3 regions of the Paenibacillus sp. FSL F4-0100 genome follow, and region 3 is predicted to be linked to each of the others. Evidence: riboswitches for the same ligand, from Rfam matches in the RefSeq annotation. Region 3 holds a riboswitch; each other region holds the start of a gene.
What was found. A riboswitch is a leader RNA that binds a small molecule or an ion and turns the genes downstream of it on or off. The one in region 3 is predicted to bind cyclic di-AMP.
Positions count from the first base shown of each region.

Region 1: linked by a shared signal. The riboswitch ahead of MHH48_RS29855 (TrkH family potassium uptake protein) and the one ahead of MHH48_RS00495 (C40 family peptidase) in region 3 are both predicted to bind cyclic di-AMP.
Region 2: linked by a shared signal. The riboswitch ahead of MHH48_RS32740 (APC family permease) and the one ahead of MHH48_RS00495 (C40 family peptidase) in region 3 are both predicted to bind cyclic di-AMP.

Region 1 covers NZ_CP150303.1:6,562,414-6,568,050, reverse strand. Annotated here, with positions in the region: gene MHH48_RS29860 (CPBP family intramembrane glutamic endopeptidase) at 1-1,192, opposite strand, end outside; cyclic di-AMP (ydaO/yuaA leader) riboswitch at 1,484-1,628, shown strand; gene MHH48_RS29855 (TrkH family potassium uptake protein) at 1,693-3,033, shown strand; gene MHH48_RS29850 (TrkA family potassium uptake protein) at 3,050-3,724, shown strand; gene MHH48_RS29845 (LysR family transcriptional regulator) at 3,761-4,678, opposite strand; gene MHH48_RS29840 (succinate dehydrogenase cytochrome b558 subunit) at 4,940-5,608, shown strand; gene sdhA (succinate dehydrogenase flavoprotein subunit) at 5,625-5,637, shown strand, end outside.
Region 2 covers NZ_CP150303.1:7,201,557-7,207,193, forward strand. Annotated here, with positions in the region: gene MHH48_RS32735 (molybdopterin oxidoreductase family protein) at 1-1,317, opposite strand, end outside; cyclic di-AMP (ydaO/yuaA leader) riboswitch at 1,800-1,995, shown strand; gene MHH48_RS32740 (APC family permease) at 2,158-3,984, shown strand; gene MHH48_RS32745 (formate/nitrite transporter family protein) at 4,130-5,002, opposite strand; gene MHH48_RS32750 (MFS transporter) at 5,337-5,637, opposite strand, start outside.
Region 3 covers NZ_CP150303.1:102,102-107,738, reverse strand. Annotated here, with positions in the region: gene MHH48_RS00515 (copper amine oxidase N-terminal domain-containing protein) at 1-64, shown strand, start outside; gene MHH48_RS00510 (YwhD family protein) at 160-678, opposite strand; gene MHH48_RS00505 (M1 family metallopeptidase) at 827-2,818, shown strand; gene MHH48_RS00500 (hypothetical protein) at 2,830-3,657, shown strand; cyclic di-AMP (ydaO/yuaA leader) riboswitch at 4,006-4,146, shown strand; gene MHH48_RS00495 (C40 family peptidase) at 4,151-4,624, shown strand; gene MHH48_RS00490 (C40 family peptidase) at 5,062-5,535, shown strand.

The DNA of each region.
Region 1 (5,637 bases), 1.2 Mb from region 3:
TTAGGCCCAGAACGATAAAGATAATGGATTGGACCCCAAGCAGGATGAAAGCCCACATATATCCCAGCTTCATGCTGTCCAGTACATAATGACCGTATCCGGGTTCTTTGGCGCGCGGCCATGGATTGAGCCCGTCTTCTTTTTGCCATAGTCCGTTGCCCCCGACAAGGGAGAAATAGAGCAGGGCGGAGAATATGAGCGAATAGACCGCATAGAAAATCATCATCCCGAATATACCGGTTTGCGACATCCCCTCGGATTTGAAAACGGGAATCAGATTATACGTATTTAGCATCTGAATGATAAACAGCAGCACCGCTAGGAACAGGCCGCGCTTAAACGACGTATAGGCTCTGGTCTTTACGCTGTACACAATGGCAAGAATGCCAAGGATGAGGGTGAACAGGCCATACCCTGCGAGTGTCAGCAGCGTTGCATCCTGAGTCTGCTTGTTGACATAGGCGGAATGGGCGGACGGGACTGAGAAGGATGGCTCATAGGAGCGTAATTTCCCATGTTCGAAGGTGAAACGGTGCTCCAATCGGGAATCGCCAATTTTGGATTCCGGGTCCACATATCGGAGCCGGGGTTCCCCTTCCCGTGTAACCAGCTCAAGGCGCGACAGGTCATAGCCCGCTCGCTGGAGCCAAGGCTCCGCGAGCGCTTGCTTCTCGGCTAATGACATGCCGTCCTCGACGACAAGCAGCATCTGCCTTTGTACATCGCCCTTGTTCAGCTCAATCCGGTCATAGCTGGAGCGGGCGTAATCGTACGAGAATCCGACGATGCCAGAATTTTGCATGTGCACGTCCACATTGAGGGCATCGCCTCCCGGCTCGCTGAAGCGAACGCGGTATACGTCATAGGGATATTTGGCTTCATAGGTTTTGTTGTATTCCGAAAGTTTCTTTTCCTTCGCCAGATATCCGTAAAGTTCCGATTTGGATTGATATGTAACCAATGTGTCATCCGTTTTTGCAGCCGTAAACTGCAAATGCTCCTGAGCAAAGCTTGAAGCCGCTTGCCGAGCCTGCTCCTTGGATATGATATTCGGAGATGCCATCTCGGTAGAATCCGGATTCGTCGACGGAAACACCTGAAATAATAGGAACAGAATCAGGCCGACTGCGGCAGGCACGATGAGCTGTTTTAAATTGGGCTTCAGCTTCAAGGGCTCTCTTGCACGATTCATGAAATTCCTCCTCTAGGAAAGTTGATACTCCCACTGGTATTCGATATGCCTGATTAAGTACGCATAGAGTCAATATAACATAGTTATGAAAGTCATAAGCAGCTTATCCCAATATCCGGAATAATGAAACAAATCGATGAAAATGAATGAAAGGTTTCGAAAACGTTAGAGAACCCCATGCTTGTATTCTTGAATATGCCCAATTCGCGCTCTTTTAAAGATTTTTTGGGTGAAAAACGGCATTGGGTTACGTACCAGATTGCGTTATAATCACATCATGCTTCAAGGAACCGAATATTCCAGCCGAATTTCGTACTGAAAATGGGGGAACCATGTAATTGGGGTGAATTTCATTATTCCTAGAATAATGAATAGGGCGACCTGTGGAAATGCCCGAATCCGTCAGCTAACCTCGTAGGCTGCAGCACAGGAACCAGACCGTAAAGGGCACTGCGTTTTCCAGTGTCTTTTTTCTTGATTTTTTTTAAGAAGGTGACCGATTGAACTCTAAATTTAACTGGCTCAGGTTGTCTCCGCCGCAGATTCTCGTGCTTGGTTTTGCGGCTATTATCTTCATCGGGACGGCGCTGTTAATGCTGCCGATTTCCACAAGTACAGGTGAACCGCTTGAATTTATCGATGCTTTGTTCACTTCGACATCGGCAACATGTGTAACGGGTCTGGTTGTGGTGGATACAGGAACGACATTCAGTTCCTTCGGAGAAGTCGTGATTATGCTGCTGATTCAGATCGGCGGGCTCGGATTCATGACGATGGCTACTTTATTTGCCTTGGCTCTGAAAAGACGCATATCGCTCAAGGATCGTCTCATTCTGCAAGAAGCGATGAATCAGTCCTCGATGGAAGGAATCGTAAGGCTGATTCGCAGAGTGTTGTTGTACTCCCTCATCATCGAGGCCTGTGGTGCCATCATTCTATCGATCCGCTGGGCGTTTGATATGCCGATCGGCCAGGCGATTTATTATGGCGTTTTTCATGCAGTCACGATGTTTAACAACGCCGGTTTTGATTTGTTTGGTGATTTTCGGAGTTTGACCGGGTATGTTTACGATCCTGTAGTCAACATAGTCGTGATGTTTTTGATTGTCTCAGGTGGCATTGGTTTTATCGTATTATCCGATCTGATTGATTTCCGAAAACAGCGGAGACTTTCCTTGCATTCCAAAGTGGTGCTCACCATGACGGCTACCTTGCTGCTGGTTGGATTTATCGTCATTCTTATATTTGAATTCACCAATCCGAGGACGCTCGGCTCTCTGAATTGGGGCGGAAAATTCTTCGGTGCGTTATTCCAGTCCGTAACGCCGCGTACAGCTGGCGCGAATACTATAGATATTACGGGGCTTCGACAGGCCACGCAATTTTTTATCGTGATTCTGATGTTTATCGGAGCATCCCCGGGGTCAACCGGTGGCGGTATCAAAACAACAACCTTCACCATTATGGTGGGGGCGGTTATCGCCATGATGCGCGGGCGTGAAGACATCGTCATGTTCCGTTATCGCCTGGCCCAGGAGCGGGTGCTGAAGGCACTGACCATTGCATTACTGGCACTGCTGCTCGTTCTAATCGTATCGATGATTCTGTCAACGACAGAGGAAGGGAGCTTCCTGGAGATCCTATTCGAAACGACATCCGCCTTCGGTACGGTGGGTCTCTCCATGGGTTTAACGCCTGAACTGACGGGATTCGGGAAGATTTTGATCAGTATTACGATGTTTGCAGGGCGATTGGGGCCTTTGACGCTTGCTTATGCACTGGGGCCAAAAAAGGGTAAAGAATTATATCGTCATCCGGAAGGCAAAATGATTATTGGATAAGGAGTACAGGAGAGACATGAAACCAAAGCAATTTGCAATCATCGGTTTGGGACGATTTGGCGCCAGCCTGGCGCTTGAACTGATGGAACAGGGATATGAGGTGCTCGGCATCGACCGCAGTGAAGAGGTTGTCGAGGATATGAGCGAGCTGCTGACGCACACGGTGGTGGCGGATGCTACGGACGAAGAGGTGCTTAAATCGCTCGGTATCCGTAACTTCGACTGCGGGATTGTGGCGATCGGGAACGATATTCAGATGAGCATCTTATCCGCCATCTTGTTAAAAGAGCTTGGTGTCGCCATGGTCGTTGCTAAGGCGATTTCGGTGCTGCACGGCCGGGCGCTGGAGAAGCTGGGCGTGGACCGGGTGATCTTTCCGGAAAGGGATATGGGGATCCGGGTAGCTCACCAGCTTGTCACGCCCAACCTGCTCGACTATATCGAATTATCCAAGGACTATCTGATTGTGGAGATGACGGTCACGGACTGCATGGACGGAAAAACGCTTAGCGAGCTCAATACGAGGGTTCGCTACGGTGTCAGCGTGGTGGCCCTGAATAAACAATCCGGCATCATCGTAGCGCCAACAGCCATGGATGTGGTGAACTCCGGCGACATTATGGTCGTTATCGGCTCCAATGATAATGTGGATCTCTTTGAGTCTGAGGTCGTGAATATGCTCGAAAAATAAATAAAGAAGAAAAAAACCTGACGACCCTATATACCGTCAGGTTTTCTTCGTTTTATCCTCCTCCAGCTTACGGAACAGGATTTCCGTTTCGTCAATCCAGCGGCTGGCTGCCTTGCTCAGCTCCGAGGCTTGGCCGTAGATCAGCGAAGTTGTTCGCCGGGTTTCAATGAGTGCCGGAATATGAATGTCGACAAGCCCGTTATCGGACAACAGCTGCGGTCTCAGATAGGATTTGGGCAGAAGCGCGGCTGCCTTGCAGGTCGGGATGAGCCTGACGATCGCTTCGAAGGAATCGATCTCCATCCGAATATCCGGCATAATGCCCCAGCGGTGGAACAGGTCATCCGTCAACTTGCGGTACCAGGTGCCGGTTGAGAAAATGATCATCGGCAAGCCTTGAAGCTGCTCGATGCCGACATCCTCGATCTCCGCCAGCGGGTGTGAAGACGGGATGACAAGCTCCAGATGGTCATCAAACAGCGGAATACAGTTTAAGCCGGGCTGGTTGATGGAGGAGGCGACAATGCCGACATCGACCCGTTTATCTCTTACATAAGAAACGATCTCATGGGTCTTGCCGGTGATCAGCTTGATTTCGGCCGCGGGATGACGCTCCATGAATGCGTTAACGAGCGGGGGCAAGGTGGTCTGCAGTGTGGTTAGGCTGGCCCCCAGGTTGATCGAGATCTGATCCCCCTCCCGGTAATGGGCCAACGTCTGCATGAATTTGATCTGCTGCTGGCGCTGCTCCAGGGCAAAGGTGTACACAATCTGTCCGATGGAGGTAAGCTCCAGCCGTTTGCCGCGGCGGTTGAACAGCTGCAGCCCGAGCTGGTCCTCCAGCTTGGCTATTTTCCTGGACAGGGCTGGCTGTGACAAGTTAAGCAGCTTGGAGGCTTGGTTTATGCTGGATTGCTCTACAACGACGGCGAACATGTCCAGTTCTTCAAACATGGAATTCCTCCTATATAAAATAGACATATGTGCAAAACATTGCTTATGCGTATAGATTATAACGATTAATAATTATATTGCAATTCCATTATAAGAAAAAAAGGAGTAACATGAAACATGACACAAGTTGTTCACACGATTGCCGAAATAGGCAGCTTTTTGTCGTTGCAACGGTTTTAGGACAGGGTAAGTGTAATTGTTCTGGAAATAGGAAAGATTGAAAATGAAAACGCTGCACATTGGAAAGGGGAACGTCGACTGATGAAAGGGTATTATTCCAGAAAGCTGCATTCTTTGCTCGGTGTCATACCGCTTGGAGCATTTTTGCTCAGCCATATGATTTCCAACTTTAAGGCTTTCGAGGGTGGAAAGGAAGGCTTTGCAAGCGCGGTCCATTTTTTGAACAGCATGCCGCTGATATTTTTCCTCGAGCTGTTCCTGATCTGGCTGCCACTGCTATATCACGGTGTCTACGGGTTATACATTGCTTACCAGGCAAATAACAACGTGGGCAATTTCAACTATGAACGGAACATCCGCTTCACCGTCCAACGGATCACCGGCGTTATTACGTTCGTTTTTGTTATCTGGCATATGTACGATACGCGTTTCCAAATCATGATCGGCAAAATCACGCATGACGATTTGGGCGCGACCATGCACGGCATCATGAACAATCCGATTCTGTTTACTCTGTACGTCATCGGCGTTGTGTCGGCAGCCTTCCACTTCACAAACGGCCTGTGGGCGTTCCTCGTTAGCTGGGGCATCACCGTCGGTCCGCGCGCGCAGAAGGTATCCACTTACATCTGCATGGGCTTGTTCGTATTGATGAGCGTGCTGTTTGTTCTGGCTATGACAGCATTCCGCAGTTCCGAATTCGAGGCGGCGACAGCAATGATCGATGTAGTTAAGACAGTCTTAAGTTAAGGGGAGTGAACGAAAAATGGCATCTAATA
Region 2 (5,637 bases), 600 kb from region 3:
GTCCGTATTCTCAAATGAGGAGGTTGCCGGAAGCACGATGTCCGCATACTTGGCTGTATCCGTCATGAACAAATCGTGTACGACGGTAAACAGATCCTCCCTTGCAAACCCTTCGCGCACCCGCCCGGTGTCAGGAGCGACAACCAGCGGGTTGCTGCAATAGACAAAGACCGACTTAATCGGCTGTTCGGTCATGGCAAGCGCCTCGCCGATCCGGTTCATGTTAATGGTCCTGGCATCCGGATTCGGCCGGAGATCCGGACGCTCCAGTGCATCGCTGTCCATGCTGTTGTAGCCACCATTCGACTTGGCAGCCCCTCCGCCCCGCTTCAGCCATTGTCCGGTCAAGGCCGGAAGCGCCGCGATGCTGCGCACCGTCAAGCCGCCATTGTCGTGATGCTGAAGACCGTTACCAATATGAATATAAGAAGTACCGGTCCGGCCATACAGCTCGGCCAGCTTCTCGATATCCTCTACCGGAATGCCGGTAATGGAGGATACATGCTCCGGCGTATAGTCTTTGACATGCTCACGCAAGGCTTCATGCCCGAGCGTATACTGCCGGAGGAATTCCTCATTCACCATGCCATCTCGGAACATGATGTGCATGAGGCCGACCGCCAGTGCCGCATCCGTGCCCGGAAACAGCGGAATGAACCAATCCGACCATTGCCCGGTCTGGTTCTTATGAACATCAATCACAATGACCTTGGCACCGGCCTTGCGTGCTTTCTCTGCCAGCACTACTTGGTGCATATTGGTGCTGACGATATTACCGCCCCAGACAATGATGACATCGGCATGAACGGTCTCCTCCGGGACGGTGCCTCCATTAAACCCCATCACGGATTTCCAGCCCGCAGTGCCTGCGGAATTACAGATCGACTGCTTCAGGCGGCTGGCGCCCAGCCTGTTGAAGAATCTCCGATCCATACCGTCCACGCTCAATATCCCCATATTGCCGTAAAAGCTGTATGGTAGAATGCTCTCTGAGCCATATTCCTTGATCAGCTTCTTGTAGCGCCCGGTAATCTCCTGAATCGCTTCATCCCAGCTGATCCGCTCGAAAGCCCCCTCACCCTTGGGCCCTACCCTCCGCAGCGGATAAAGCACGCGCTCGGGATGATACACCCGATGTGCCATATTGCGGACTTTATTACAGATGGCTCCCTGCGTCATCGGATGATCCGGATTGCCGGTAACCTTCACGATTTTTCCATTCTCTTTATGCAGCAGCAAACCGCAAGTATCGGGACAATCCAACGGACATACCGCCGGAAACACACCATTCTCCTGATGAATCATCGCTTGAGTCATTTCGTCCATTCCCCCTTGTACACGCTGAATCATATCCCCTTATCTTAAAAGAAAATCAGGGCTCCAGTAAAGTCTTACATTTTTTTCTGAGCGGGTGTTTCACTCTACTTCCTTCCGGGTATATTCCTATCAAGAGCAACGAAGAGGAACCCAGACCCTTTCTCTTCCTTGCCAAATCATGGACCACTCCCAAAAAATTCGCCATGCCCATGTCTCCTCCCCCGAGACCGGCATGGCGAATTTGTTTGTATCCAGCGTCTATCGCATCACATCTGAGCTACTTGCCCTTACGCATCATAGAAAATCATGCTTTCTGTAGCAAACATGCAAAAAACAAAGCCTGTCAAAGCCACACATTTATGTAAGCGCTTATCTGTCATTTTTTATAAATAATTCTGCTTAATTTTTCGTTGGAGGGTGTTTTACAAAAGATTTGAGCAGGCGTAATATACTATTCAGCTTCGAAATCATTCTTCATATTCACATGACATTCGCTTAATTTCCAATTTGGAAAGCGGGGGAACCACACGTATGGATGGATACCTATAGGATCTGTCAACCATACTATGGGGTGAATCCTGATGCAGCGCGTACTTACGCCGCGACTATTATCAGGTAGGGCGACTCTCACCGCCCGAATCCGACAGCTAACCTCGTCAGCGTTGATGGAGAGGGTTGTGAACTTGTGATCAAACACAGGGTTCTAACCTGTGTTTTTTGTTTGCCAAAAATCAATATTGGAATGGAGATAGCCCATATGTCCAGCACATGAGGCACACCGATTGAACTCACTTCAAGCAGTTCCCATCATGTACCTATTCTTAATCGGCGGTGAAAAACATGTTATCTTCTATCAAACGATTCCTCATCGGAAGACCCCTTAAATCAACGGAATTGGGCGAGCAAAAGCTGAACAAAACCAAAGCGCTGGCCATCCTTTCATCCGACGCCTTGTCGTCCGTGGCCTATGGACCTGAACAAATTCTGATCGTCTTGATGACCGTTGGCGCGGCTGCCTATTGGTATTCCATACCGATTGCCGTCGGGGTCCTGGTCTTATTGCTGGCACTTATCCTATCATATAGACAAATTATTTTCTCATATCTGCATGGCGGCGGAGCCTACGTGGTTTCCAAACGGAATTTAGGCATGTATCCAGGATTGGTCGCTGGCGGCTCCCTGCTGGTCGACTACATCCTGACGGTTGCGGTCAGCGTATCGGCGGGGACGGACGCGATCACGTCGGCTTTTCCGGAACTGCATGCCTACAATCTGCCCATCTCCATCGTGTTCGTTCTATGTTTGACCGTACTCAATTTAAGAGGGGTTACGGAGTCGGCCACCATACTGGCTTATCCGGTTTACTTGTTTGTACTGGCGCTGTTTATCCTGATTGGCGTCGGAATATTCAACATAGCTACAGGCCATGCATCACCAGAGCTTCACACGCCGATCGGCACGCCTGTCGCCGGTCTCAGCTTGTTCCTGCTCCTGCGGGCATTTGCCTCGGGCAGCTCTGCCCTGACCGGCGTTGAAGCCATTTCTAACGCCATCCCGAATTTCAAGGATCCCGCTCCGAATAATGCGGCCAAAACCTTGGTCGCGATGGGATCCTTGCTGGCAATGTTATTTTCGGGCATCGTATTCCTGGCCTATTACTATGGGGTTAGCCCCAGCGAGCAAGTCACTGTCGTTTCCCAGATTGCCGAGCATACCTTTGGACGAAACGTTTTTTATTACTTTATCCAAGGAACAACAGCTCTCATTCTGATCCTGGCCGCCAACACGGGATATTCCGCCTTCCCGCTGCTTGCCGTTAATCTGGCGAAGGATAAATTTATTCCCCGAATGTTCACCGTCCGGGGGGACCGTCTGGGATATTCAAACGGGATTATCATACTTGGGTTCTTCTCCATTCTGTTGCTGCTGGCTTTCGAAGGCAAAACCGAGCATCTGATTCCTCTGTATGCCGTCGGCGTGTTTATCCCTTTTACCCTCTCCCAAACAGGGATGATGGTGAAGTGGATTCGCGAAAAGCCTGAAGGATGGATCGTCAAGCTGATCATTAATACCACCGGCGCATGCATTAGCTTTATCGTGACGATGATCTTCTTTTTCACGAAATTCGCCCAAGTGTGGACCGTCTTGATTTTCCTGCCGCTGATCATTTGGATCTTCACACGAATCCACAAACATTATGAGGCCGTAGCAGACCAGCTGCGAATTACGACCTGTGAGCCGGTTAAGCCGATTGAGGGAAATGTTATTATTCTGCCTGTGGCGGGAATCACGCATGTAGTGGAGAACTCGCTGAATTATGCCAAATCACTGGGAGCAGGACAAATTATCGCGGTGTACGTGCCGTTCGAGCGGGAGGACGAGGCGGCCTTCCAGGAAAAATGGAAGAAGTGGCAGCCGGACATCCGGCTGGTGACGCTGCACTCGCCTTATCGGAGCATCATTCAGCCGCTGACCAAATTCATCGATACCGTGCAGCGGAAGGCAAGCGAATCCCACTATCAGGTTACCGTTGTCATACCGCAGTTCATCCCCAAGAAGGGCTGGCATAACTTCCTGCACAATCAGTCCAGCTTGCTCATTCGCGCACATTTACTGTATCGGAGAGATGTGATTATCACCACAGTACCTTACCATTTAAAAAAATAGCGGGCTTGTTCCGCTGCGACTTATACAAGGAATCCACTCCGCCAACAACGTTAAAAAAGCTGCGATCATCCGATCCCTATTCTTAAGGGAGCGGTCAATCGCAGCTTTTTTTCCTCCGCCTAGACGCTTACCAGGCTTCGGGATATTAAGAAACATTCTGCGCAGAATGAACCTGTTGAGCAGTGCCGGTAGTTGGCGCAGACGGCAGTGCGGCGTCTTGTTCGCCGCGAAGCATGACCTCAACCTTATCATCCTTCTTCAAATATACGGTCCCGTAGGCAGCTCCCACAAACAGCGCGCCTCCGACGAAATTGCCAAGCCATACCGGAATGAAGTTCACCAGATACTCGCCCCAGCTGTAATATCCTTCAAATATCGCTGCCGGAATGAGGAACATATTGGCCACCACGTGCTGAAAGCCAATGGCTACAAACGCCATCGTCGGAAACCAGATCCCGAGAATTTTGCCACTCATCTGATCCGATCCGTAGGACAGCCACACGGCGAGCGCTACGAGCCAGTTGCACCCGATGCCCGACAAGAAGGCCTGCAGGAAGCTGTCGTCGATCTTATGACCTGCCATGGCCACCAGCTTCTCCAAATAAACGCCGCTGCCTGTTAGACCCGTCACGTGACCAAAGAAATAAGCGACGAACAACGCCCCTGCCATATTGCTTACCGTGACAAGAGCTAAATTTCGTACCATTTCTTTCGTGGAAATCCGCTTCTTGAATCTGGCCAGGGACACGGCCATCATGTTGCCTGTCAGCAGCTCTCCACCCGCTAGCAATACAAGAATCAGTCCGACAGGGAATATTGCCGCGCCTATAAAACCGGCAATGCCTCCCCAAGCCTCCGATGCTCCGGCAATTACGCGAATATCCAGCAAAAAGCCGAGCGCAATAAAAGCACCCGCCAAAAATCCTAATATCATCACGTTCATGGCGGAGTTATGTGCTTTTTTCACCCCGTTCTCCAAGGTGATCTCCGCAATGCGATCAGGTTTGTAATAGGCCATGGCCGCTCCCCCATTTCTCCCGCATTCCGTCCTGAAATCTCTCGAATGCAGCGTCTGATGTTTCTGTTTACAGTTACCCATATTGTACCGCAGCCTCCATAGCAAGAACGTGAATTATATCACGATCGCTTGCCTCAGAGGGGACAAGACAGCCTCTGTCCTGGCTGCTCTTGATTTGCCCTGACTCATTCGCTCGAATCCGAGCGAGCGGTACATGTAAAATAGCGGTGTCGGAGAGGATCCCGACACCGCTTGGTTGATGCTTTAACCAACCATCATGTTCTAACCCGGAAAGCCTATGCTTTATACCACCATCATGTTCAAAACCAGCAGCCTATGCCTCGGCGGCAGTCTCTACCCTAACAGGCGTTTCCTTCTCCTGAACCGGAACGTTCGAGATCGGAAGCTTCATGCTAATGAAGGACGACAGCAGGAAGAGCGCACCTGCCGTGAAATACACGACGACAATGGAGGTCGCCGACATATACCATCCCGTAAACCCGGAGCCGATGAGCAGCATGCCGGTAAACATCGGTGTCATCACGCCGTTCAGACGACCGATGAATTTCTCTTCCACCTGCCGCATCATCACGGCCATCAATACTGTCTGCGCCATCGCCATCAGCACCCCGGTT
Region 3 (5,637 bases):
GTTCCAATACAATAATCCGTTTCTCGGTCAAAAAGAAAAACGGACCTACACCCTTCCATTCTAACCATATGCAATGACAAAAAGACCGGTTGGATTCGTTCACGAATCCAACCGGTCTTTCCACTTTAGCATCTAGAATAATCACTTTTATTTATGGTATCATGCCTCGGTTCGAAGGGCTTCCTTGAATTCCTCTGGTGATGCATTCCACCATTCCTCGTTACGTGAAATCAGCAGCTCACGCAGTGCTTTCTTCTCGACGTCGCCAAGGCCATCCAGAATGATCTTGCGCTTCATCGCCGCATCCATTTTATTCACATGATCGGCGAGGATCTTCCAACCGCGGCGGGCCTCCTGGTCGATCCACATTTCACAGGCGGTCATGCCTGCATAATGCTGTCCTTCGGCGGTACGGTCTACAGCCACCCACACGATCCATACCTGGCGTCCATTCGGCACTTCATCCCGGTTCATGCTGAAACGGATACCCTTCTCCACCTTACTCTTCGCATGCATGGCTCCAATATCCACTCGGGCCTCGCCATTGTCGATAATGACGGGCGACAGACTGTTCAGATCGATGGAGCCTGATCCAAACCCTTTATGCTTACTCTTACTATTAATAATATTCAAAGCAATCGGTTTCTTCGCACCCTGCTTCTGCTCTTCATTCTCCACTGCTGCCGACCTCCTATATCAGAGCCGATTCTTACGTATCAGCTGCTAAATTGATAACCTTTGTCCCAATAATTTTATTTTAACTAATAATCCCCCAAAAGCAAACATATACATGCACTAGATGCTTGTCAACGGGAGGTTGTTCGATATGGTCCCACCACGTGCTAAAGTCTTTCTATCATCCCTGCTTGCCATAGGTTTGCTTGCAGGATCGATGCCGATATTTCTGAATCCAGGGTCCTCAGCGTCTGCTCTTGCCCCAAATGCGGGCAAGCCCTCCGTCTCTGCTGTGGAGAAGGCCCCTCTCTCACCGCCTAAGGTGCAGCCTAATATTCCCGCTCCGGCCTTAAGCGACCGACTAGTGGAATATCATATGGATGTTCGGTACGAGCCTGAGGAGAACAAGCTTAAGGGCAAACAGACGCTCACTTGGACTCATCCAGGCAAAAAAAGCGTAAACGAGCTGTACTTTCATCTGTACCCCAATGCATTTGCTTCCAATGATACGACCTTTATGAAGGAATCGGGTGGCCGGCTTCGTTCCGATCCCATGCCAGACGACGGATTCGGCTCCATGACGATTACCAGCGTGAAAACAACCGAAGGTCTGGCCCTGACCCATCGCCTTCAATTTGTCCAACCTGACGACGGTAACATCAAGGATCACAGCCTTGTCAAGCTCCGATTGCCTAAACCCATCAAGAGTGGCGAGAGTGTCACCATTCACTTGGAGTTTGAGGTCGAGCTCCCCAAAATATTTGCTCGCATGGGTACCACCGAGAATTTTATTATGGCGGGGCAATGGTTTCCTAAAATTTCGGTCTATGAACCGGCTGGTCTTCGCGGAAGAACAGAGGAAGGCTGGAATCTTCATCAATACCATGGCAACTCCGAATTCTATTCTAACTTCGGCATTTACAGCGTTCGCATCAGAGTACCCGAAAATTACATTGTTGCTGCGACTGGATTCCCTACCAAGCCTGCCCAAAAAATTAACGGGGAAAAAATTTATCAGTTCTATGCGGATGATGTGCATGATTTTGCCTGGTCGGCATCGCCGAACTTTGTCACGGCAGAAGAAGCATTCTCCGCACCAGGCGTACCGGGCGTCCGCATCAAGCTGTATCTCGACCCAGCCCATAAAGACTTAAAGGAGCGTTACTTTGATGCCGCCAAGTCGGCACTCGCTTCGTTTGGAAAATGGTACGGAACCTATCCGTATTCCACGTTGTCCATCGTCGTTCCGCCAGAATCGGGCAACGGTGCAGGCGGCATGGAATACCCGACGCTGGTCACGGCCTTCGGGGCCAAAAACGATTCGCCGGGATATGAGCTGGAGCGGACCGTCATTCATGAAATTGCCCATCAATATTTTTACGGAATGATCGCAAGTAACGAATTTGAGGAAGCGTGGCTGGACGAGGCCTTTGCAACCTATGCAGAAGAACGAGTGATGGAAAAAGAATACGGGATTACCTCCAATACGGCGGCTCAGGGAGCATCCATCACTTCCCCTGCACCGCTGAAGATGGAATCCTGGAAATACAGCTCGCACGAAAACTACGCACTGAATGTTTACACGAGGGGCAAGCTGGTGCTGCAAGGCATCGAACGACAGGTCGGTCCGCGGATGATGGAGAAGATTCTTCATACGTACGCCCAGAAATACCGCTTCAAGCACCCGACCACGTCCGACTTCCAGAAAGTTGTAGAGCAAGTAAGCAAAACGTCCTGGCAGCCGTATTTTGACCAATATGTATATGGAAGCCAGATGGCGGACGTTGCCATCGACGTGATAAAAATCAAAAATAAAGGCACGGCGGAACATCCTCGGTATGAATCTACGGTCAAGATAACGAGCAAGGACGGGGATATAACCGATGTGCCAATCGTGTTCGCCTTTGAGGACGGCAAAACGGTGGAGCGAACCTGGAGCGGCAAGGACCGAAAAGTTACTTACACCCTGGAGTACAGCACTCCGCTCGCCTGGGCCATGGTTGATCCGAAATATTCCATCGTCCTAGAGAATAAACACATCAATAACTATATGAAGGCAGGAATGGATCCGAAGGTGGTTACACGCTGGAATCTCAGTATTACCAAGCTTGTGGAGACGCTGTTCGGCAGCCTGTCATGGTGAGGGGGGAGCACATGAAAAGTTACGCAGGCCAAGGGTGGATCAGTGTTAAAGACCAGCTATACGTCTCGATTCTGCTCTTCTTATACCGTTTGCTGTGGGGATACTGCCTGTACCGACTCGTAAAATCGGCAGTCGTTCCCCTTCTTATGCGATATCCGGATTCTGCCCCTAACGAGCTCAGCCGTCTTTTATTCTTCTACGAGGGCGAGATGAGCCTATCCCTGAGCAGCACGGTCCACACCTACGCATGGCTTCTGGCCGGTTTGCTCTTGATCAGGATGATCTTCACCCCGCTCATTCGGGCCGGCATCTTCTACAACCTTCACCAGGAAGCTAAGGGCGAGCGCGGTTTATTCTTCTTCATTGGGATGCGGAAACTGTGGAAACCCGTAACGCTATTCTATCTGATAGAGCTCATTCTCACCTTTGCGCCCGGTTACTGGATTCTGCCCAAAATCCTTCCGATTCTGCTGAATGGGATTCAAGAGCCTGTTCTGCTGCTTCATGCACTGCCCTATGCAGCTGGGTGGTTCTTGTACGCCTATCTGATCCGCCTGTTATTGCTCTATATGCAATTCGGGCGCACTGGGGGGTTCGGTATGATCAGCTCTATTCTGGCACTCTTCCGCCGCTTGGGCACGGCAGTGCTGTTGTCCATCACCATCGGCGGATCAGCCTGTGTCATTCTGTTGCTCCTGAGCTCGGCTTCGCTCTTCTGGGCCGGGTTGATCGGCTTAATTATTCAGCAGGCCTCTTATTTCCTGAATGGACTATTCCAAATTTGGGTAATTTCCACCCAATATCATTTGTGGAGAGATTCCTCCTCACAGCATTCCTAATCGTTACAATTCGTTACCCTGAAATGGTGAATCATGCTCGCGAATAAGCTGTAATCCGAAGTGACACGTTTTTATCTCGAGCTTGATTTTACAAAGAATAAGCATTCATTTATCCTCTATATTACAAATTTCTGAGCGCCAAATTACAAAAAAACCTGTTTCCCCAAGATGGGGACAGGTTTTTTGTTTAAAAATGATCTTTCCTCGTTTGCCAAATTGTTAATACTCTGCTAAAATAACGAATATGTTAGTAACAACTTTGTCATCTTTACTGTAACTTTTTTGTTGGAACGATGTAAATTCGTTAACTATGTTGGAACGTCAGACGTCAATGAATGGGTTCATCAACATTTTAAGGAGCCGAATTCCCATAACGATATGGGAAGCGGGGGATCCGTTTTGGGTGAATTGATCTCGCAAGAGAGGGATCATAGGGGACCTTTCAACCGAACCCTTAAGCTAACCTCGCAGGCAATGGAAGGAGCTTTTTGTTTTGAAAAAGAAGTTAACGGCTGTTTCTCTCGGCCTCGCACTCGCACTCACATTAGGGACCGGAAGCGCTTTCGCCGATTCCAAATTAAATACAGCAATCAAACCAGCCATTGGTGTCTCTTATAAAACGGGTGGAACCACAACGAATGGTTTTGACTGCTCCGGATTCACCAGCTATGTTTACAAGAAGCTTGGCCTTAGCCTGCCGCGAACGTCTGCAGCTCAATACAAAGTAGGAACGGCAGTATCCAAGAGCAACCTGAAAGCTGGCGATCTCGTGTTCTTCAACACATCCGGTAGAGGTATCTCTCATGTGGGTATTTATGTTGGGAGCGGCAAATTTGCTCATTCCTCATCTTCGCGTGGTGTCATGATCAGTCCGCTAAGCCAGAGCTATTACGCCAACCGATATGTAGGCGCTAAGAGAATTATGAGTCAGAATACGTACAAATCTGTAGCTGTGAACTACAATTAATGTTGGAACTTTATTGATTTACTCTTATAAGAAGCCCTGGGTTTATGAGATTGTGCCGATCTCATCCAGCGGCTTTTTTCTTTTGTTGATTGTGTGTATACCTTTATAACGTTTAAGACAACGAAAAAGTTTCCACTTTTCAAAAAAAAATGAATGCAGATATTGAAATGACTTCGTTTGGTTATTCCATCCTCAATATCCTCTTATTCTTTATATACCCTTCTCTCTCTTCATTAAACACCGTTTTGGAAAAATATTGATTTTATCTGACGCTTCGACAGCTAATGCGATTGAAAAATAGCAAAATCCATCAAGAAATAATTGCCAATCCCGCTTACTGTCTGATAGAATGGACGCAGTAACAACTTTGTCATTAATGTAAGTGCTTTAATACATAGATTGCTATGCCTCGCGGCAGCGAAAAGGAGCTTTCCATGCTGAAGAAAACATTATCAACAGCAGCCCTTAGTATCACACTGCTATTCACTTTGGGCGTTGGCAACGTGTTTGCTGATAGTGCGCTGGATCAGGAAATCGATAAGGTGCTAGGTACACGATACAGCTACGGCGGTACGACCACGAGCGGATTTGACTGTTCCGGCTTCACCATGTATGTATATGCCAAACTCGGTTTGAAGCTCCCGCATCAATCCGGCTCTCAATTCGACATGGGGACAAGCGTGTCCCGTAAGGATCTGCGCGCTGGCGATTTGGTGTTCTTCAACACATCGGGCCAGGGCATCTCCCACGTCGGCATTTATGTCGGCGATGACAAATTTGCCCATGCCTCGACCAACCGCGGCGTGGTTATCAACCGCCTTGCAGAGGAGTACTATGATCAGCGATACGTGGGTGCAAAGCGTATCATGAGCGATGATACGTATGAAGAGTCGGCTGGTGAATCATCCTAAGCTTTAGAGGCTAATCATCCCTATACATACCGCTTGCCCGTTAAAGGAGCCCTTACCTCTCTTTGACGGGCTTTTTGATGCGACTTGGATGTTCGGAAAAGG